3 linked regions of the Pseudophaeobacter arcticus DSM 23566 genome follow. The protein of the gene in region 3 interacts with the protein of the main gene of each other region in a pairwise test. Links are inferred from orthologs where the notes say so. Each region holds a gene or a part of one and is shown on either strand. Other genes may lie near its edges.

Region 1 (6,759 bases), 910 kb from region 3 along the record:
CCACGGCGACATCTCGCGCCGCGATCCAATCGGTGCCGGATTGCAGCTCGACGGTCTCGATGACCGCGCGGGCGGCATCCTTGTCCAGCGGGCGGGGCAGCTTTTTTTGAAACTTTGGCGCCCGCGCTGCCAAAACAGCGGTGGGCTCAAACCCTTCACGCTCTGCCAGCCAGCGGTAAAAGCTTTTGACCGCAGAGAGCTTGCGCGCCAGCGAGCGGGCGCCAGCGCCGGAGTTGCGCTCCTGGGCCATCCAGGACCGCATGTCAGAGGTGGTGATCCGCGCCAGCGCGCCAAGCCCCTGCGGGGCGCCGTTATGACGGGTCATAAAGGCCAGAAAACTGCTGAGGTCGCCCTGATAGGCGCTGATGGTATTGGCTGCGGCCCCGTCCAGGGCGCGCAACCCCTGCAACCAGAGTTGCAGCGCATCGCGGCAGGCCGGAGAAATCAGCATCTGTGCCTCAGGGGGACTCATTGTGCCGAGGCCAAGCCAGGCGCAGTTGCGCCGCCAGCGCCCGGCGTTGGGGCTGCCGTGTTGCGTTGGGGCAGCAGGCAGGCAGAGCGGGCACATCCGGGGGCGCAAGGGCGCCAGGATAGGCCAGGGCGGCTCATGTCGGCCTCATGCCAACCAGCGACACATGGCGCGTTCAAAGACACCGGCAAAAAAGGTCAGCAGATCGGTGCCGTGTTGCGGGGTGAATTGATGCGGATCTTCCGAGCCCAGCACCAAAAGACCGGGGAGGCGGCCGGCGCCAAGATCCAGCCGCAGGCAGGCCTCGGAGCGGATCCATTCGGCCTTGTCGCCGTAGATCTTGCTGGTGCCGCCCTGCAGTTGGCGCAGAGTGACCTGACGCAGAGGGCCGCCGCGGTCAGATCCGGCATAGCTGTCGATGAATCCGGGGCTGGCGACCTTGAGAACTTCGCCCATGCGCGCGGCTGCGGCGCCGCCGTCGTCTTGCAGGGTTTCCAGCACCAGAGAAACCGAATCCACCCGCATGATTTCGGCCAGGTCGCCGTTCAGGGCCTGCAAAAACCCCTCAAAATCGGTGGGGGCCAGCAGCCGCAGGACGGCGCGGTGGATCTGATTCGTCCCGGCCAGGTTTTCATAGGCTGCCGCAATCACCGATCTGTGGGTGTCTTCCAGCCGGTCCAGCCGTGCCTCCATCCGTTCCATGGCGATGCCGCGCAGGTCGACGATATTGGAGCCCATGGCGCGTTCATTGGCTGAAACCAGGGCCTCCATCAGGCCCTGATCTTCGAGTACCGCGTCTGGCTTTGCCAGAATCGCATCGCGCAGGGGGCTGTCTAGTTTGGCTGTTGTGCTGCTCATTCTTGAACCTCTGTGGGGCTTTGAGACCAGGTTATAACACGGGTTTTCGAACAGAGTGGCTAAAAATGTGTTACGGGCAGGAAAAGGCCGACAATAAAGGGGGCGCTCCCGCCCGGGGCTGCTGGATCAAAGATCCCTTGCCCCGGTTGGGCCGGGCGCCGGGCTGCGCCCGGCGCAAAAGAAGAATCAAAAGAAGAATCAAAAGAAGAAAAAGGGGCTGAGAAGCGGTTTAAGGGCAGGGCTGCCCTGAAACGCGCCGTATCAATTCTGCACTGGGATTTGCGGCCTCAAGGGCGAGCCACGCTGGCGCGTGGGCGCCAAAGTGGCGCCCCTTGACCCCGAAAATCCCAAAGACCCCGTAAATCCCAAACCCTCCACCGTGACACAGCCCTGTCCCGCCGTCAGGGGCTGTGGTGTCATTCAGCTGTCAATCCCGGCCGTGGCTGGGGTCAGCGGAGGACAAAAGCTGTCTGGGGCGGGATCTGGCGGTTTGAAGTGCAGGAGAAAATCCGGAAGCGGTTGTTGGTGGCTGCGCCAGATCTTGTCCGGATTTCCGGGCTCACCTGCGTGGGGGCCTGCGTGGGGGAACGTCACAGGTTTGGTGTGTCCAGCCGCCTCGGCGCGCCAGTAGGGGGGGGCGATGAGGTCAAGCTGCCGTGCCGGTGACCTGTCGTGGACTTGGAGCTGGCGCGGTTCGTCCGGCTGAACCTCAAGACTGAACAGGGCATCGTCGTGCTGCGGGGGCGTTCTGAGTGCAGGGATCCCACCCGGGCATATAGGCCGGGTGGGGAGTGTAGGCCGAGTGAGGAGTCTAGCCGGGGTGTTTGAAAGTGGCCCCAAGGCGTTGGTGCCACCCGGTCCAGACCTGTTTATGCCCGAGCCTGCTTATGCCCGAGCTTGGCCAGGTATGATTACAGGATCTTGATGTCGGCTGCCTTGATGTCCTCAAGGAAGGTGGCCAGGCCCTTGTCGGTCAGCGGGTGGTTGACCAGCGATTTGATCACGGCGGGGGGCGCGGTGATCACATCGGCACCAATGAGGGCGCTGTCGAGGATATGGTTGGCCGAGCGGATCGAGGCGGCGAGGATCTCGGTTTCAAAACCGTAGTTGTCATAGATCTGGCGGATATCGTTGATCAGCTCCATACCGTCGAGGTTGATATCGTCGAGGCGGCCGATGAAGGGGGAAATAAAGGTGGCCCCGGCCTTGGCGGCGATCAGCGCCTGATTGGCGGAGAAGCAGAGCGTCACATTGACCATATGGCCGTCGTCGGACAGGACCTTGCAGGCCTTGAGCCCGTCCCATGTCAGCGGCACTTTGACGGCGATGTTTTCGGCGATTTCGACCAGCTTGCGGCCCTCGGCGATCATGGTCTCGGCGTCTGTCGCGGTGACCTCGGCAGAAACGGGGCCGGTGACCATGGCGCAGATCTCTTTGGTGACCTCGATAATGTCACGGCCGGATTTTTTGATCAGCGAGGGGTTGGTGGTCACACCATCCACCATGCCAAGGTCGTTGAGCTCGGCAATGGCGTCGATTTCGGCGGTATCTACAAAGAATTTCATCGGCGGGGATCCTTTTGGGAAAGTTTGGCCTGGATTGCGCTAGCCTTTAGCGCATGGCGCGGGCATTAAAAAGCCCCGAGGTTTGGAGGCGGTACAGGTGAGCGGGCAGGAATTTTTCCATCAGGGCGACAGGGTGGCGGTACTGACCGCGCAACCTCTTGATCGGCTTTTGGATTATCGCGCCCCCGAGGGCGGTTGCTTTCGCGGTGCTTTTGTCGAGGTGCCGCTGGGACCGCGCAAAGTTCTGGGAGTGATCTGGGGCGCCGGGGGCGGTGATTTTGATTCGGCCAAGCTGCGCAGCGTCATCCGGGTGCTGGATCTGGCGCCGATGCGCGATGAGATGCGCCAGTTTCTGAGCAAGGCCGCCGATTATACGCTGACGCCGATGTCGCTGATGCTGCGCCTGGCCACCCGTGCGCCCGGCCTGTCCGATCCCCCCTCCATGCGCAGGGTGCTGCGGCTGGGCGAGCAGGAGCCGGACCGGATGACCCCGGCGCGGGCCAAGGTGTTGGCGGTGATGGACGAGTTCGGCGGCATGAGTTTCACACCCAAAGAGCTGGCGGATATGGCCGGGGTGACGGCTTCGGTGGTCAAGGGGCTGGTGGGACAGGGGGCGCTGCGCGAAGAGGAAACGCCGCGCGATCTGCCCTATCCGAGCCTCGACCCGGAACGCCCCAGCAAGGATCTGACCGAAGACCAGAGCCGCGCCGCCGCTGCCCTGTCGCAGGGGGTGCAGAGCGGCAGCTATGGCACCACCCTGCTGAAAGGCGTCACCGGGTCGGGCAAGACCGAGGTCTATCTGGAGGCGGTGGCGGCCTGCCTGCGCAGGGGGCGGCAGGCGCTGGTGCTGTTGCCGGAAATTGCCCTGACGGCGGAGTTCCTGAAACGGGTGGAGCAGCGCTTTGGCGCCACGCCGGCAGAGTGGCACTCTGGTGCCACCATGACCGAGCGCCGCCGGGTCTGGCGTATGGTCGGACAGGGCAATGCGCAGCTGGTGATCGGGGCGCGCTCGGCGTTGTTTTTGCCGTTTCGCGATCTCGGGCTGATCATTGTCGATGAGGAACACGACACCGCCTACAAGCAGGAAGAAGGCGTGTTGTATAACGCCCGCGACATGGCAGTGCTGCGCGCGGCGATGTGTTCGGCGCAGGTGGTGCTGGCCTCGGCCACGCCCAGTCTGGAGACCTGGAGCAATGCGCAGGCGGGCAAGTACAAACGTGTTGATCTGACGGCGCGCTTTGGCACGGCGGTGCTGCCGACCATGAAGGCGGTGGATATGCGGGCTGAGGATCTGGCGCCGGCGACCTGGATTTCCCCGACCTTGAAACAGGCGATGACCCTGCGGATGCAGCGCGGCGAGCAGTCGCTGCTGTTTCTCAACCGGCGTGGCTTTGCGCCGGTGACGATCTGCCGGGCCTGCGGCGCCCAGGTGGCCTGCGACAATTGCGATGCCCGCATGGTGGAACACCGGTTTATGAAACGGCTGATGTGTCACCAGTGCGGCGAGACCAAGCCGGTGCCCGAGAGCTGTCCCTCCTGTCAGGTGGAGGGCAAGATGGCACCGGTTGGGCCGGGAATCGAACGTCTGGGCGAAGAGGCCGCAGCGCTGTTTCCTGAGGCGCGTATCGCGGTGCTGAGCTCGGATCTGTTTGCATCGGCGCGGGCGCTGAAGGCGCGGATTGAGGAGATCGCTGCGGGCGAGGCGGATATTATCCTGGGCACTCAGCTGGTGGCCAAGGGGCATAACTTTCCGCTGCTGACCCTTGTGGGGGTGATTGATGCGGATCTTGGCCTGCAGGGATCCGATCTGCGCGCCGGAGAGCGCACCTTTCAGCTGATGCGTCAGGTGGCGGGCCGGGCCGGGCGTGCCGAACGCCCCGGCGAGGCCCTGTTGCAGACCTTCCAGCCCGAACATCCGGTGATCCGCGCCATCCTGACCGGCGATGAAGAGGAATTCTGGCGCGCCGAAGCGGCGCAGCGCCGCGAGGCCGGGGTGCCGCCCTTTGGCCGCATGGCGGGGATTATCCTGTCGGGCTCGGATCTGGCGCAGGTTTTTGATCTGGGCAATGCGCTGGCGCGCAATGATGGCCCGTTGCGTCAGGTTGGCGCGCAGCTCTATGGCCCGGCGCCGGCGCCCATTGCCCGGGTGCGCGGGCGTCATCGGGTGCGGCTACTGGTCAAGGCGGCCAAGGGGGTGGCGCTGCAGGATGCCCTGAGCCGGTGGGTGCAGCCCTTTCGCATGAAGGGTGATCTGCGGCTGAGCATTGATATCGACCCTCAGAATTTCTTTTGAACTTCCCATTTTCGCGCGTTGACGACAGCGGTTGGCTCTTGTTTAACGCGTGGATGAAGTGTGAATTCCCGTCTAAGAAAGGTATTTAGGCCCTCTGATGAAACAAGATTTCCTCGATCCCAACATGAGCAGAGCTACCGTCTATGAGACACCGGAAGGCCTGCGCATTGTGGTGCCGGCCACGCGGAGAATCCTAATAGCGCTGTTTTTGTCATTCTGGCTTTGCGGCTGGGCCTTTGGCTGGATCGCGGCCTTTACCACCTTAGCGTCGGGCGCGGCTGGATCTGGAGGGCTGTTCTTGATTTTCTGGCTTTGCGCATGGACCGTGGGTGGCATGTTTGCGATAAGTTTCGTTGCTTGGATGTTGGCCGGAAAGGAGGTTGTGACAGTGACTTCTCAGGGTATCCAGATTGCGCGCAAGATTGGTGTCTTTCAGCGCAGCAGGAGCTGTAAAGCAGACTACATCACAGATCTGCGGGCGGTAGATGAGGCCCCATCGACGTCTTTTGGCAGATCACAGCCGCCTTGGATCCTCTCTGGTTTTAGGCACGGCAGCGTTAAGTTCGATTATGGCAATCTTACCTTGGGGTTTGGCCTGGAACTGGAACGTGGGGAGGCCAGGAAGATTTCTGGATTGCTGGCAGAGCGTTTCGCCTATCTGCAATCCAGATAGGTGATCAGGTGGCCAGTTGAGCCCCGCGCTGATCGACCAATAAATCCGTCGCCATGGCGCCGACCCACATGAAGAAAAGCGCCAGCCAGGCGGTGCCGGCAAAGATTGACCCGCCGGTCACCCCGGCACCGATGGCGCAGCCGCCCGCCAGCATACCACCAAAGCCCATCAATACCGCTCCGATCATGGCCTTGCGCATGGTGGCGGCATCGTCAAAGGCTTGCAGCTTCATCTCTCCGGCGGCCCAGGCGGCCAGCATGGCGCCGATAAAAACGCCGGGCACCAGGCCGATGTCGAATTCCAGAATGGCATTGCGATCAAGAAAGAACATCAGGGTATGGGCGGAGGGGCCGGTGAAGGTGGCGCTTTCGATCTGCACCGGATCAAAGGCCACCTGTGACAGCCCGTAGGTCAGCACCCAGCCCAGAGCCACGGCAAAGCCAACCCCGGAGGCAAAGACCAGTCGCGACGCGCTGATCTGGCTGCGGCGCGCCAGAACCAGAGCGACAACAGCAATTGCCAGCCCCAGCGCCAGCCCGCCCCAGTTGGGCAGACCTGCTTCGACCAACAGGTCCATATTGCGCCCGCCCGAGGTGACCCAGAGCGCCGCGATCTTGTCGCGCAGCGGCGACAGCATGCCAGAGAGGCTCATCTGTGCCACCACGGCAAAGATCAGGCCAGAGACAACAGAGCGCAGATTGCCGGTGGCCGCCAGCACCAGCAAGCGGCCGGAACAGCCGCGCGCCAGCACCATGCCGACGCCAAAGATCAAGCCGCCGATGATGGCACCGGACCAGCTGCCGGGCACCGCCATCATGCGGGCATCAGCGCTGCGCATCAGCCCCAGGAGCTCGGCGCCCTGGACCCAGACCACGGCAGTGGAGAAGGTCAGCAACCAGAC
Region 2 (6,635 bases), 2.8 Mb from region 3 along the record:
TTGGAGCAATCAACATGACAACACGCGCCGGGTTCGTCGCCCTGATCGGAGAGCCCAACGCGGGCAAATCCACTCTTCTCAACCGGATGGTCGGGGCCAAGGTCTCGATTGTCACCCATAAGGTCCAGACCACCCGCGCCCGGGTGCGCGGCGTTGCGATGGAAGGCGAGAGCCAGATTGTTTTTGTCGACACCCCCGGCCTGTTTCAGCCCCGCCGCCGTCTGGATCGCGCCATGGTCGCCGCGGCCTGGGGCGGCGCTGCCGATGCTGAAATTGTGCTGCTGCTGGTCGAGGCCCACCGTGGCATCACCGAAGGCGTGGAGCGCATTCTCGAAGGTCTCGCGGATGTGGCCCAGGGCCGGACCGTGGCCCTGGTGATCAACAAGATCGACCGGGTGCAATCCGAGGTGCTGCTTGGCCTTACCAAGGGCCTGAACGATCGCTTTGATTTTGCCGAAACCTTTTTGATCTCTGCCGAGCGTGGCCACGGGGTCGAGGTGCTGCGCAGCTGGCTGGCCAAGACGCTCCCCGAAGGTCCCTGGCTGTATCCCGAAGACCAGATCGCCGACCTGCCAATGCGGATGATCGCAGCAGAAATCACCCGTGAAAAGCTGACCCTGCGTTTGCACCAGGAGCTGCCCTACCAGATGACGGTCGAGACCGAAAACTGGGAAGAGCGCAAAGATGGCTCCGCCAAGATCGACCAGGTGATCTATGTGGTTCGCGATGGTCACAAAGGCATCGTTCTGGGCAAGCGCGGCGAAACCATCAAGGCGGTTTCGCAGGCCTCCCGCGAAGAGCTGACTGAGTTCCTGGGCCGCAAGGTGCATCTGTTCCTGCAGGTCAAAGTGCGCCCCAACTGGCTGGAAGAGGCCGAGCGCTACTCGGAAATGGGACTGGACTTCAAAGACGGCAACTAGGCGGGGCGCGCTCTGCACAGGGCGCGTACCACCCTTCATCTTTCCCTAAATATCTCCGCCGGAGGCTCCGGCGGCTGCCACAGATGCGGCGGCCTGCGGCGGGGATCACACCAGAGGCCCCGCAATGCCCCGACTGACCGCCCGTTTCTGGGTTGATGCCTATCTTGCACGTCTGCGGTTTCAGGAGATCCCTGGATTTGTCACTGCCCATGGCGATGACACCGCAGGCGCGGTGCTGGTCAAACTGAACACTCTGGACGGGCAGGCGCAGTCGTTTCACCGCTCCTACGATCTGATGAGCGGCGCGCGCAAATGGATTGAACATGCCAGCGGCGTCGAGGCCGATGTTGACGCCGCGATCCGGCGGCAGCAGGAATTTGATCCGGATCTCTGGGTGATCGAGGTCGAGGACCGCGCCGGCCGTCATCTGCTGGATGAACCGGGGCTGGAATAAGCCCAGTTTTGAATAAACCCGGTCTTGAATAAATCCGGTCTGGGCGCCCATCTGTCAAAGGCGATGGCGGGGCTTGCTGTTGCTCTGCTGTTCGGGTCTGATGGCCTGGGCTGGATCCGTCGGGGCCGGATCGCGCAACCAGGGGAGAACAGCAGTGGAATGGCGTGATCATGGCATTTTACTGTCCAGCCGTCGCCATGGGGAAACGGCAGTGATCATTGATGTCTTTACCGAGGCCCATGGCCGCCACGCCGGTATTGTGCATGGCGGTGCCAGCCGCAAAAAGGCGCCGGTGCTGCAACCGGGGGCGCAGCTGGATCTGTTGTGGCGGGCCCGGCTGGAGGATCACCTGGGCAGCTATCAGGCCGAACCGCTGCGCAGCCGTGCGGCTGCGGCCTTTTCTGGTCGTATGGCGCTGGCGGGGCTCAATGCGGTGACGGCTCTGTTGGGGTTTTGCCTGCCCGAGCGCGAAGCCTACCCGGACCTTTACAAACAGTCCGAGCAATTGCTGGATCTTCTGGAGCAGGCCGAGCTCTGGCCCCTGGCCTATCTGCGCTGGGAAATGGCCCTGCTCAAGGAGATGGGGTTTGGGCTTGATCTCAGCGCCTGCGCGGTGTCCGGGCGCAATGAGGATCTGGCCTATATCTCGCCAAGGACGGGGCGGGCGGTGTCTGTGCAGGAGGCCGGGCAATGGGTCGACCGCCTGTTGCCGCTGCCGCCGGTCCTGCGCGGGATAGGCAATGCCGCGGATCATGAGGTGGCGCAGGGGCTGCAGACCACCGGGTTTTTTCTGTCAGAGCGGCTGGCGCCCAGTCTGGGGAACCAACCGCTGCCCCAGGCCCGCAGCAGGTTTATTGACGCATTCATGCGCCGATTGCCGGGCAGTTGAAGCTTTATAGGCGCGCCAGGTCAGGAAACGGCGCTGCTGGGCGGGGCCACCCCTAGCCCGGCTCTCTTCTTGTCGACTGCCGGGGTTATTCCGGCTGTGTTGCCCCTGTGATCAGGTCCACAATCCGGGTGGCAATTGCATCGCTTCCCTTGACCGAGGGGTGGATCATATCAAAGGCGTGGTAGCTGCGATCCCCATGCGGCACCAGATCGGCCAGAGACAGGAAATAGACGCCGTCGTCACGGGCCGCCATCCGGGCTGCGCGCCGATCCAGCTCTTCGCCTTCGTCCTTGCAGTATTCAATGGGAGAGCCGAGTCCGGGGCTGCGCAGATAGCCGGTGTAGATCACCTTTGCCCCCTTGTTGCGCAACCGGGTCACAAGGTCAGGAATTGCGCCGCTGCTGCCATCCCCGGAGGCCAGCCGGTCCATCTTGCGCCGACATGCGGTGCAGCCACAGCCCAGCCACAGATCATTGCCGCCGCCATTCAGCACCACCCAGTCCCAATCGCCTGCACCCTTGGGCATTTGTTTGGGAATACTCAATCCGGCTGCCCCACTGACGGGCAGGCGATAGATCATTCGTGCCGCAGAAACCGAGCGATCCGTGACCTCGACCTGCAGACGTTTCTCCATCACGTCTGAGACCGCGCGCTGGGACGTGCCATTCCAGGCCATCAGCGAATCGCCCATCACCAGAACCCCGCTTTTGGGGTTCTGGGGCGCGCGCTCACCACAGCCGGAAAGGGCAAGCATGGCACAGAAAATATAGAATAACCGAGACAGAAATTGAGGCATGGGCACGGGGCTCACTTGGGTTGGAACTGAGGTTCTGAATGCAATCGCACCGGGTGTCGTTAACCAATAAAAAGCATCAAGGCAGAGGGTAAGGCAAAGCCGGGGCATTTTGGGGGCAGCAGGCCTGATGTGGAGATCGCGTCGAAGAGGCGCCAGGAACAAAAATGCCCGACCAATGGCCGGGCATTTTCAGGGGTCTTGCAGCAAAGGGGTCAGGCCAGCAGGCGGCGCGCAATGACCTGTGCCTGAATTTCCGCAGCCCCTTCAAAGATATTCAGGATCCGTGCATCACAGAGCACCCGGCTGATTTTATACTCCAGCGCAAAACCATTGCCGCCATGGATCTGCAGGCCGTTGTCGGCGGCGGCCCAGGCAACACGGGCGCCCAGCAGTTTTGCCATGCCGGCTTCCAGATCGCAGCGATGGCCGTGATCCTTTTCCCAGGCGGAAAAATAGGTCAGCTGACGCGCGACCATGATCTCGACCGCCATCATCGCCAGCTTGCCAGAGACGCGGGGGAAGTTGATCAGGCTCTTGCCGAACTGTTTGCGGTCCTGGGCGTATTGCATGGCGATATCCAGCGCCGACTGGGCCACGCCGATGGCGCGGGCCGCCGTCTGGATCCGGGCGCTCTCAAAGGTCTCCATCAGCTGTTTAAAGCCCTTGCCTTCGACACCGCCCAGCAGGTTTGCCTGTTTCACGGCAAATCCGTCAAAGGCCAGTTCGTATTCTTTCATGCCGCGATAGCCCAGAACTTCGATCTCGCCGCCAGTCATGCCGGGGGTGGGGAAGGGCTCCGCATCGGTGCCGGGGGTTTTTTCCGCCAGGAACATCGACAGGCCTCGGTGATCGGTGGTGTCGGGGTCGGTGCGCGCCAGCAGGGTCATCACATGGGTGCGGGCCGCATGGGTGATCCAGGTCTTGTTGCCGGTGACCTCATAGTCGCCCGCCGCGTTTTTCACCGCACGGGTGCGCAACGAGCCAAGGTCGGAACCGGTGTTTGGCTCGGTGAAAACAGCCGTCGGCAGGATCTCGGCGCTGGCGATCTTGGGCAGCCACTGCTCTTTCTGCTCATCCGTGCCACCACAAAGGATCAGCTCAGCAGCGATTTCCGAGCGGGTGGCAAGAGAGCCCACACCGATGTAGCCACGCGACAGCTCTTCGGAGACCACAACCATCGAGGCCTTGGAGAGGCCAAAGCCGCCAAATTCTTCCGGGATGGTCAGGCCAAAGACGCCCATCTCGGCCAGCTCTTCGATGACCTCCATCGGGATCAGCTCATCCTTCAGGTGCCAGTCGTGGGCGTGGGGCTCGACCTTGTCCGAGGCATAGCGGCGGAACTGATCGCGGATCATTTCCAGCTCTTCTTCCAGACCCGAGGCGCCAAACATGGTGGCCCCGGCCTGCTCTTGCATCATTTCGGCCAGACGGCTGCGTGCGGCCTGGGTATTGCCAGCCTCGGTGAGGGTCACAACAGCCTCGGTGCGCAGTGCGGTCCAGGCCTCCTGACCAAGGCCAAGATCCTGAAGGCGCAGAATTTCACCCTGGTTCATCTGGATGCCGCCCTGAACCTGCGCCAGATATTCGCCAAAGGCGATCTGGTGGATCAGCTGTTCCATCTCGCCAAAGGCGCCATCGCTTTGCAGTTTGTCGGCCCAGTGCTGCATCTGGCGCAGCGAGTAGACATAGGTGGCAAGCCAGGACAGCCCGTGCGCGGCGGTCTGGTTTTCTTCGATCAGCTGGCCCGAAACACGGCCCTCTTGGGTGACCAGATTGCGCACCGCAGTCCGGGCGGCCTCCAGGGTCGCTTCGAGGGGAGCAATTGCTGCGCCGGTGAGTGTCAGCAGATCGGGGAGCACAATCGGTTTCATTTGCAGGTCCTGTCCGTCATGAGCCATTGAATCACGTCCTTCTTTGGTCGCTAAGGTGGTAAATCACTTTGCAGGTGCAGCGCAACAAAAATACGCCGCACTGCGGCAAAATGATAAAAAGTTGCGTGACGGAAATTTACGCTGCACCGTGGTTCTCTCTGCGCCAATGGGATGATAGGGCAGGGGCATGGACCAGTTTTTCTCGCTTCTCTCTGCCACTGATTTGGCCTTTGCCTTTGCTATTGCCCTGCTTGCAGGCACGGTAAAGGGCATGGTGGGTTTTGCCCTGCCGATGATTCTGGTCTCGGGGTTGAGCCTGTTTATCGCACCCGAGCTGGCGCTGGCGGGGCTGATCCTGCCAACCCTGGTGACCAACTGGATGCAGGCGTTGCGACAGGGGGGCGGGGCGGCCTTTGCCTCGCTGCAACGGTTTCGCCTGTTCCTGCTGGCCGGGCTGGTCTTTTTGCTGCTCAGCGCCCAGATGGTACGGGTGCTGCCACAGCAGGTGATGTTCCTGGCCATTGGTGCGCCGGTGACCCTGTTTGTATTATTGCAGCTGTTGGGGGTGCCCCTGACCCTGGCCAAGCCGACACCACGGGTTGAGGTCATGGTTGGCGCCTTTGCCGGGTTGATCGGCGGTGTTTCCGGCGTCTGGGGGCCACCCACGGTGGCCTATCTGACGGCGCTGGGAACCGAAAAAAGCGAACAGATCCGGGTGCAGGGGGTGATCTACGGCATGGGCGCCTTTGCCCTGTTGTTTGCCCATATGGGGTCGGGTGTGATGCGCATCGAGACCCTGCCGTTTTCGATCCTGCTGATTGTCCCGGCAGTGCTGGGCATGTGGATTGGCGGCATGTTGCATGACCGCATTGATCAAAGAGTTTTTAAGCAAGCCACGTTAATTGTTCTGCTTCTGGCCGGGCTCAATCTGTTGCGTCGCGGGTTGATGTTGTAGGCTGGCCGTGTTGGCCGACAGGCCGGTCTGGCAGGCAGGGGTAACCAAGGAACACTAAAAGCGCAATGCAGCGGATGAATGCAGAACGACTGGCTTCGGGCACAATCCTGATTGCCGTGTTGGTGCTGGGCCTGAAACTGGTGGCCTGGTGGCTGACGGATTCGGTGGCACTGCTGTCGGACGCGCTGGAGTCGTTTGTCAATGTTGGCGGTGCGGTGATGGCCTGGATGGCGGTGCACTACGCCAAAAAGCCCGCAGATGTCGGCCATCCCTTTGGCCACTATAAGGCCGAGTATTTCTCGGCTGTTCTCGAAGGTATCATGATCATCATCGCAGCGCTGCTGATTGTTCAGCAGTCGGTGCAGGCGCTCGGCAATCTAAGCGAGACGGCAGAGTGGGGCCGCGCCGGGCTGCTGGTCAACGGGGCTGCCCTGGTGTTGAACCTGCTTTGGGCGCGGCTGCTGATCACCCGGGGCGGGGCGCTCAACTCTCCGGCGCTGATCGCCGGCGGGCGCCACCTGATGAGCGATGTCTGGACCTCGGTTGGGGTTTTATTCGGGCTGGTGCTGGCGATGGTGACCGGATGGGCCATATTAGACCCGCTTTTGGCGCTCTTGGTGGCGGTAAATATCCTGCGCGAAGGCTACGGCGTTGTTGCCTCCTCGGTGAATGGGTTGATGGATTCCGCCGCCCCCGAGGAAGAGCGGGCCCGGATCGAAGAGGTGTTGCATCACGCGGCTGCGGGGGCTT
Region 3 (6,659 bases):
CGTCTGTTGTTTCACCAAGGAAAGCCTACGTGTCACACGTCACGTTAAACGCAATTATGCTGCGAGCTGCTCTTTTCGCAATGCCATTGCTTCCTTACACACTTGGGGTCCGACAGCAAATGCGCGCTCGATCATGCGGTTTTCACCGATGGGATCACATATACAATGAGCCGCTCTGGCAACGGCTGTGACACTTCCGCATGCAGTTCTTCGACACGAGCCAAAAGCGGCGAAAGATCGAAGCCGTAAAGGCCCCATGACTCGACAGGTGTCGTGGGTGAGAAGTTTGGGGTCCGCGTGGCTTGCCGATCCGATACTCCCCACCTCCCAAAGGCGGGTAAACTTCTCATCAGATGATGTCGTTCATTGGTCAGTGATGGTCATTCCCGCTCTGGCAGTTTGAGCATGTGCTGCGCAACGCCGATCCATTCACGAATGAGATTCTCGCGTTTTATCGCGTCTTTCCGCAGGATCGTGGTCAGGGTCAGGCCACGAATGAACTCAGTGCTGAGCTCGGCGACACGCGTCATCCGCGGATTGGCTGCAAGTGGCGAGAACAGTTTTTGCACAACACGATCCCGGCTTTCCCGCGCGCGTCTTTCCGCAACGCGCAGAGAGTCTCGAAGTGCGCCATCCGTGCGCGCCACGGCCCAGAGTTCAAGTTCGGTGGCAAAAGAAGGATGTGCAAATGCGTTGGCGAGCGTCCGGATGATCCGCTCCACCGGGTCAGGCATGTCAGACAGTGCCTTGGCTTCTTCCCACACCGCCGCTTCGTTCATCTGGACAAGCCGGGCAACGGTCGCCGACAGCAGCTCGGCATGCGTCGGGAAATGGTGAAGCAAAGCGCCTCTGCTTACACCTGCGCGCTTCTGCACTTCCAATGTCGTCGTGCGCGCCACGCCCTCATCGACAAGGACCTGAACGGCGGCTTCGAGCAACTTTTCATGTGTTGCAGCGTGTTTCTGCGCGCGGGTCATGGGAGTGTCGGGTTTTGCAGGGGATGGTCTGGAGGCCATGCGTGGTCCTAACTTGGGCTTGGTGGCCGCGGCAGGCGCGGCATGGGCTGCGCGGAAGACCATCGTATATGGTTTTCCATTTTCGTGATCATGTCGGGATCGCCCGCCCACCGGATAGGCGATCCACGGTTCTGAGCCGTCCAGTTTATGTTTCCTGATCTGCCAGCCATCGGGACCGCGCGGTCGTATCGAAGACCGTCATGTCGGCTTCTGATCGCGTTTGCGACGCTGTGATCGCGCGAGGCTGCGGGCAGGCATTTCCTTCCACCCATCCCGGTGGCAATTCCGCTCGCATATTCAGCAATGTGGGGCGGCATGACATTGCGCACTTGATCTCGTAGCCGCAGCTGACCGCTGGTCAGTCGGAAAGCCATCTCGACACTCTTTCTTTGTTGGTCCCCTTGGGGGCAGTACACTCGGGCGTTCTGGCTTAGCTCTGTTTGCCCGACGCCCGTTCCATGTCTCGGATCATGCGTCTTGCTTCATCGCCCTCTGGAATGGGCCGTCCGCTGTCGCGCCATTCGATCGCTGCCTTGAAGCCTTCGCTCTGGGCGTATCTTCTGAACCACAGCCCTTCGGGATTGTGGCGGGTTATCCCGTCAAAAACCGTGGCGCTCATTTGTGCTTGCTCAAGGCCCTGCGCCAGCATCACCTGATTGACGACAATTTTATGCATTGCGAGGTGTCCCCGAGGCACGCCAGCGATGCGCTTGGCCAGCCTCATCGTCTCGCTTTCCAGCTCCTCGACAGGGCAGCTCAGATTTGCAAGCCCCCAGTCTGCGGCCTGAGTTCCGGTGATCATGTTGCCGGTAAACATCATCTGTTTTGCGCGTGCCGGCCCCAGACGGAAGGTCCACATTGCGGTCGTGGGGCAGCCCCAGACCCGTGTGGGCATGTAACCGATCCGCGCGTCATCAGCCATGACGAGCAAATCGCAGCACAGCGCGATATCGCTGCCACCCGCCACAGCTGCACCATGAACCTTCGCAATAGTCGGCTTGGTGCAACGCCATAAGCTCATGAAGTTTTCCGTGTTTCTTTTCATGGCCCGATAATCGACCATCGGGTCCCAAGGATCACTTTCCTGCTGGCAGGGGTGCTCGATATCACTTTCGGCGTAGTCCACGAGATCATATCCGCCGCAGAACCCCTTACCGGCACCCTCAAGGACGATGACATGGACCTCGTCGTTGTCCTCGGCCCATTCGACAGCAGTGCGCAGCTCCCCCGGCAGATCGTCGTTGATGGCGTTAAATCGCTCTGGCCGGTTCAAGACGAGGCGCGCGATGCTTGGCGTATCGGCGTCCTGCGAAATTGTGAGCGTGCTGAAGTCTGGCATTGTTTGATCTCCTCTTCCTTATGCCTCCGTATACTGGATCTGTGCTTCACAGTCAAAGCTGACTGTGAAAAACTTGGGCGGCACATAATTCAGATTGACCTGAGCCTGCCTGCGCCCCCTTTATGGAGGGCCGGTTGGGCACCGTGAGTGGATTGGCGGGCGTTCCTGCGGATCCATAATCCGCCACGCTGCACCAGCCGCAGGGAAATTGCTTGGACTATCCGACAATCCCAACATGTCCCAATGAGCGTCTGCGCGATTGGCAGAGCCATGATCTATGGTTTTTCCTAAAAACTAGAAATCGAGCCGCCATACTCATCCGTGATTTTTGCTGATGACTACCGACTGTCTCCAGAGCTGACAAACTGTGCGGATGCCAAACTTGCATGGAGATCGCATCACGCGACTTGCGGATTTTCAGGCTTCTTACGACCGCAATCCTCTTGCGTGTGAAATGATCCTAAAGTGGCTCGATATCGCTAGACGACAAATGCCTCGTAGCCGCGAAATCTGAAACTAGATCTCTTTCATTCACGGTTCCCAAAGCGTCAAGTGAGGGCGTGCCGACATGGTGCTGAGGGATGGTACTCCGTGCAGATCCAATGCGCAGAACACCAGTGAAAACAGAGTGGTACAACAATCTGGCAAGCCATCGTCGTTCGCTAGCGAGTTAAATCGTTCGCCCGTGGAAAAATGACACTGCGTTGTGTTAGCACGCGATCCTCAACCAACCAAAATATACACTTTTGATTGGTTGAGGCATTACAGCTTGCTGTCAGCCTTATGACTCGACAGTTCTTTGGTTCGTTGTAATTAGAACGGGATCTCGTCGTCGTCGATGTTGTGCGAGGGGCCGCTGCTGCCGCCACCAAAGCCGCCACCCTGCTGCGCACCGCTGTCGTAGCCACCGCCACCGCCATAACCGCTGTCCTGGCCGCCGCCGTAGCTGGCGCCGCCACCGCCGCCTGCGCCACCACCTTCGCCACGCCCGTCGAGCATTGTCAGTGTCGAGCCAAAGCCCTGCAACACCACTTCGGTGGAATAGCGGTCATTGCCGCTTTGATCCTGCCATTTGCGGGTTTGCAGCTGACCCTCGATATAGACTTTGGAGCCTTTGCGCAGGTATTGCTCGGCGACGCGGACAAGGCCCTCGTTGAAGATCGCAACCGAATGCCATTCGGTACGCTCGCGGCGCTCACCAGTGTTGCGATCTTTCCAGTTTTCCGAGGTTGCAATGCGCAGATTGCAGACTTTGCCACCGTTCTGAAACGACCGCACTTCCGGGTCGCGCCCCAGGTTACCGATGAGGATGACTTTGTTGACTGAGCCGGCCATAGGGGTCCGTCCTTATTCTTTTCTTAGGTTGTGTTACGCGCGGGAGAGGGGGCTTGCCGAATCCCAACCGCTGGGTTGCAGCTACAGTATAGACCTGGGCGCGGCTAGGAAAGCTCTCCTCTGGCCGCATTGCTCTTGGACATTTGAGGAGAGGGTAGGGGGGCTCTGTTACGGGTGGTTTTGGGTGAATTTGCCCCTGCATTTTGTCCCGTGTGAACCTGTTTGCTTTCATTTGATGAAAATCCGGCTATAATCCGGCCTGAACTCAGCAGGGCAACAAGATGATAAGCGGGATGCGGTCACTGACATTTGGGGTTTTTAGTGCCGGTCTTGGCCTTGGTTTCACCTGTGCCACACTGGCGCAGGCGGATATGTTCAGCACCAAAAGCAGGCGTGATCTTTTTTCTGCCCATACCCGCATTCTGGATACACGGGCGGCGCAGCAATACGAGGATTCGGCACGCCTGCGCCCGGATACTGTCCCGTCGGTCTCGTCTATCAGCCCGCGCTACACCGGTAATTATCGTGGTGAATACCTGGCCATGGCGCGACAAGCTGCGCGCAAACACGGGGTGCCTGAGGATCTATTCCTGCGCCTGGTGCAACAAGAGAGCAACTGGAATCCTAACGCAGAATCCCACAAGGGTGCGTTGGGGCTGGCGCAGTTGATGCCGGCCACGGCGCGTCGCTTGGGGGTGGATCCTTCCATTCCAAAACAAAACCTCGAAGGCGGCGCCCGCTACCTGTCCAAACAGTTCAGGAAATTCGGATCCTGGCGCCTGGCGCTGGCGGCGTATAATGCCGGGCCGCAAGCGGTTCAAAAATACGGTGGGGTGCCCCCCTATAAGGAAACTCAAAACTACGTGGCCAAAATCTGGGGCAGCTGATCTAGGGGCTTTTGTCTTTGAGCGTTCGGCAAGTAGCTGTTTGTAATACATAAATTTTGGAACTTCAGGGGGGCTTTGCAACGCAGCTCGCTTCTGGGACTGGCTTTGGCGCGCGTGACTCAGAGCAAAAGGTCACCGGTGGAAGGGGATGTTAAAGAGTTGATAATTTTACTTAATGCCTTGTTAACTTCCCCGGTTTGCCATTAATCAGCCGTATTATTTTATGACGTTGCCTGTGATTTCAGGAGGAATTCAAGTGACCAGCAGAAGCTTTGACGACCGGCTCGAACGCATTCAATGGGTACCCGGAGCGGTCCCGTCACAAGACGTGATTGATAGCGTCCTGGGGGGGCAGCGTGGCCTGGCAAAGGCCCGCAGCGTTGGGGCTACTCTGTTGGGAGCTATCCTGGGCATTTGTATCGGCTTTGGCCTCAAGGGAATGACGCTTGTTGGCTCTCCCTGGGGGCCGGATACTGGTCTGGTGGGGGTGATTGGGGGCGGCTTGTCTCTTTCTGGCCTCGCGGTTTCGGTAACTCTGGCGATCTATGCTGCGCTGCGCAGCCGTAGACATCCCTGGCTGATGCAATTTGCCTCAATGAACCTTCTGATGATCGTGGTCCTGCTGCTCAGTTGACCACAAATACCTTTGTGTAGCACTGCAATTTCATCTGCTGTGGGAGTGGGATGAGATACTTGATTTTTTTAATCAGGAATTGCGCTACATCAAAGTTTTCATTATGGGTTCCGGAGAATACAGGCACAACCGCTATTCCCGGAGCCCATGATGCAGCGACCTAACCCGATCCGATTGACACTCTCCAGCCTTTGCGCTTTGGCCGTTTTCACCTCTGTGGGGGCCGTGCAGGCAGAGACCCTGGCGCGGGACCGTCTGCTGGAACAACTGGGTGAGGCGCTGTTTCACGACGGAAACCTGTCGCTGAATCGCAGTCAGTCCTGCGCCAGCTGCCATGACCCGGAGCGGGGGTTCAGTGATGCCCGTCGCTCTGCCGATGGGGCGTTTTCCCTTGGCGATGACGGTAGATCATTGGGCAACCGCAATGCGCCAACCGCGTCATATGCCGCCTTCATTCCCCCCTTTCACCAGAATGAGGATGGCAAATGGATCGGCGGTCTGTTCTGGGATGGGCGTGCAGCCGATCTGGAAGAACAGGCCGGTGGCCCGCCATTGAACCCAGTCGAGATGGGGCTGCCAGACAAGGCGGTTTTGGTGCAGCGCCTGCGCGAAAACCCGGCCTACGCAGAGCAATTTTCCACGCTTTTCACTCCGACGGTTCTGCAGCAAGATGAGACTGGTTTTACCGCCATGACCCAGGCGATTGCGGCCTTTGAACGCCGCGATGAATTTGCCCCCTTTAGCAGTAAGTATGACCGCTACCTGGCTGGAAAGGCCGCGTTTTCAAAGGAAGAGGAGCTGGGGCGCACGCTGTTCTTCTCAGACCAGTTTACCAATTGTAATCAATGCCATCAGCTGCGGGGCAGCCCAATAGGCGCGCAAGAGACCTTTACCGATTACAGCTATCACAACATCGGCGTGCCACGTAATCCTGCGGGTATCCAAGAGGCGGGCATGGCCGTGGATTTTGTCGATGATGGCCTCTTGGCCAATCCACAGGTGACTGATCCAGGCCAGCGCGGAAAGTTCCGCACGCCAACCCTGCGCAATGTCGCTGTGACTGGCCCCTATATGCACAACGGGGTGTTTCAGGATCTGCGCACGGTGGTGCTGTTCTACAATCGCTACAACAGCAAGGCAGAGGCCGCGCAAATGAACCCCGAAACCGGCCAACCCTGGGGCGAGGCTCCGGTGCCTGGGACACTGTCCGTCAAGGAGCTCACCCACGGGCCGGCTTTGGATGCACAGCGAGTGGACGCGCTGGTGGCTTTCTTAAAAACCCTGACGGATCAGCGCTACGAAGACCTTCTGGACGCCGCGGAATAAGATCACAGGCGTTCATCACAGGCCTCCATCACAGGAGCCCATTGCTGGCGGCCCGCACCCGTCTTTGGGCGGGGCCACCCGAGGAATCATTCCGCGGCCAGCTTGATGACCGGCTGCATCCG

What was found.
Region 1: the proteins of ssb (region 3) and ARCT_RS0106450 interact in binary tests that used the Escherichia coli proteins (3 or more experiments, as listed by UniProt). The link is inferred for Pseudophaeobacter arcticus DSM 23566 from one-to-one orthologs.
Region 2: the proteins of ssb (region 3) and recO interact in binary tests that used the Escherichia coli proteins (3 or more experiments, as listed by UniProt). The link is inferred for Pseudophaeobacter arcticus DSM 23566 from one-to-one orthologs.

The regions. Positions count from the first base shown.
Region 1 is NZ_KI421507.1:511,694-518,452, forward strand. Bases 2,590-5,587 are described here. They hold ARCT_RS0106450 (primosomal protein N'), read left to right. Parts: upstream 2,590-2,989; coding sequence 2,990-5,185; downstream 5,186-5,587. Other genes in these bases: fsa (fructose-6-phosphate aldolase), read right to left, coding at 2,590-2,892; ARCT_RS0106455 (hypothetical protein), read left to right, coding at 5,283-5,587. Also shown: ARCT_RS0106435 (tyrosine recombinase XerC), read right to left, coding at 1-472; ARCT_RS0106440 (DUF484 family protein), read right to left, coding at 617-1,327; more of fsa, read right to left, coding at 2,239-2,589; more of ARCT_RS0106455, read left to right, coding at 5,588-5,858; ARCT_RS0106460 (YeeE/YedE family protein), read right to left, coding at 5,863-6,759.
Region 2 is NZ_KI421507.1:4,179,060-4,185,694, forward strand. What follows is about bases 522-3,395. They hold recO (DNA repair protein RecO), read left to right. Parts: upstream 522-1,528; coding sequence 1,529-2,263; downstream 2,264-3,395. Other genes in these bases: era (GTPase Era), read left to right, coding at 522-920; ARCT_RS0124695 (DUF1491 family protein), read left to right, coding at 1,045-1,374; ARCT_RS0124710 (SGNH/GDSL hydrolase family protein), read right to left, coding at 2,349-3,017; ARCT_RS0124715 (acyl-CoA dehydrogenase family protein), read right to left, coding at 3,272-3,395. Also shown: rnc (ribonuclease III), read left to right, coding at 1-18; more of era, read left to right, coding at 15-521; more of ARCT_RS0124715, read right to left, coding at 3,396-4,957; ARCT_RS0124720 (sulfite exporter TauE/SafE family protein), read left to right, coding at 5,118-5,885; ARCT_RS0124725 (cation diffusion facilitator family transporter), read left to right, coding at 5,951-6,635. UniProt on the Escherichia coli protein: Involved in DNA repair and RecF pathway recombination.
Region 3 is NZ_KI421507.1:1,426,948-1,433,606, forward strand. The notes cover bases 1,930-4,827. They hold ssb (single-stranded DNA-binding protein), read right to left. Parts: upstream 3,691-4,827; coding sequence 3,169-3,690; downstream 1,930-3,168. Other genes in these bases: ARCT_RS0110840 (crotonase/enoyl-CoA hydratase family protein), read right to left, coding at 1,930-2,355; ARCT_RS0110850 (lytic transglycosylase domain-containing protein), read left to right, coding at 3,984-4,577. Outside these bases: ARCT_RS0110835 (TetR/AcrR family transcriptional regulator), read right to left, coding at 381-977; more of ARCT_RS0110840, read right to left, coding at 1,447-1,929; ARCT_RS0110855 (hypothetical protein), read left to right, coding at 4,834-5,211; ARCT_RS0110860 (cytochrome-c peroxidase), read left to right, coding at 5,359-6,537; ARCT_RS0110865 (dipeptide ABC transporter ATP-binding protein), read right to left, coding at 6,624-6,659. UniProt on the Escherichia coli protein: Plays an important role in DNA replication, recombination and repair. Binds to ssDNA and to an array of partner proteins to recruit them to their sites of action during DNA metabolism. Acts as a sliding platform that migrates on DNA via reptation.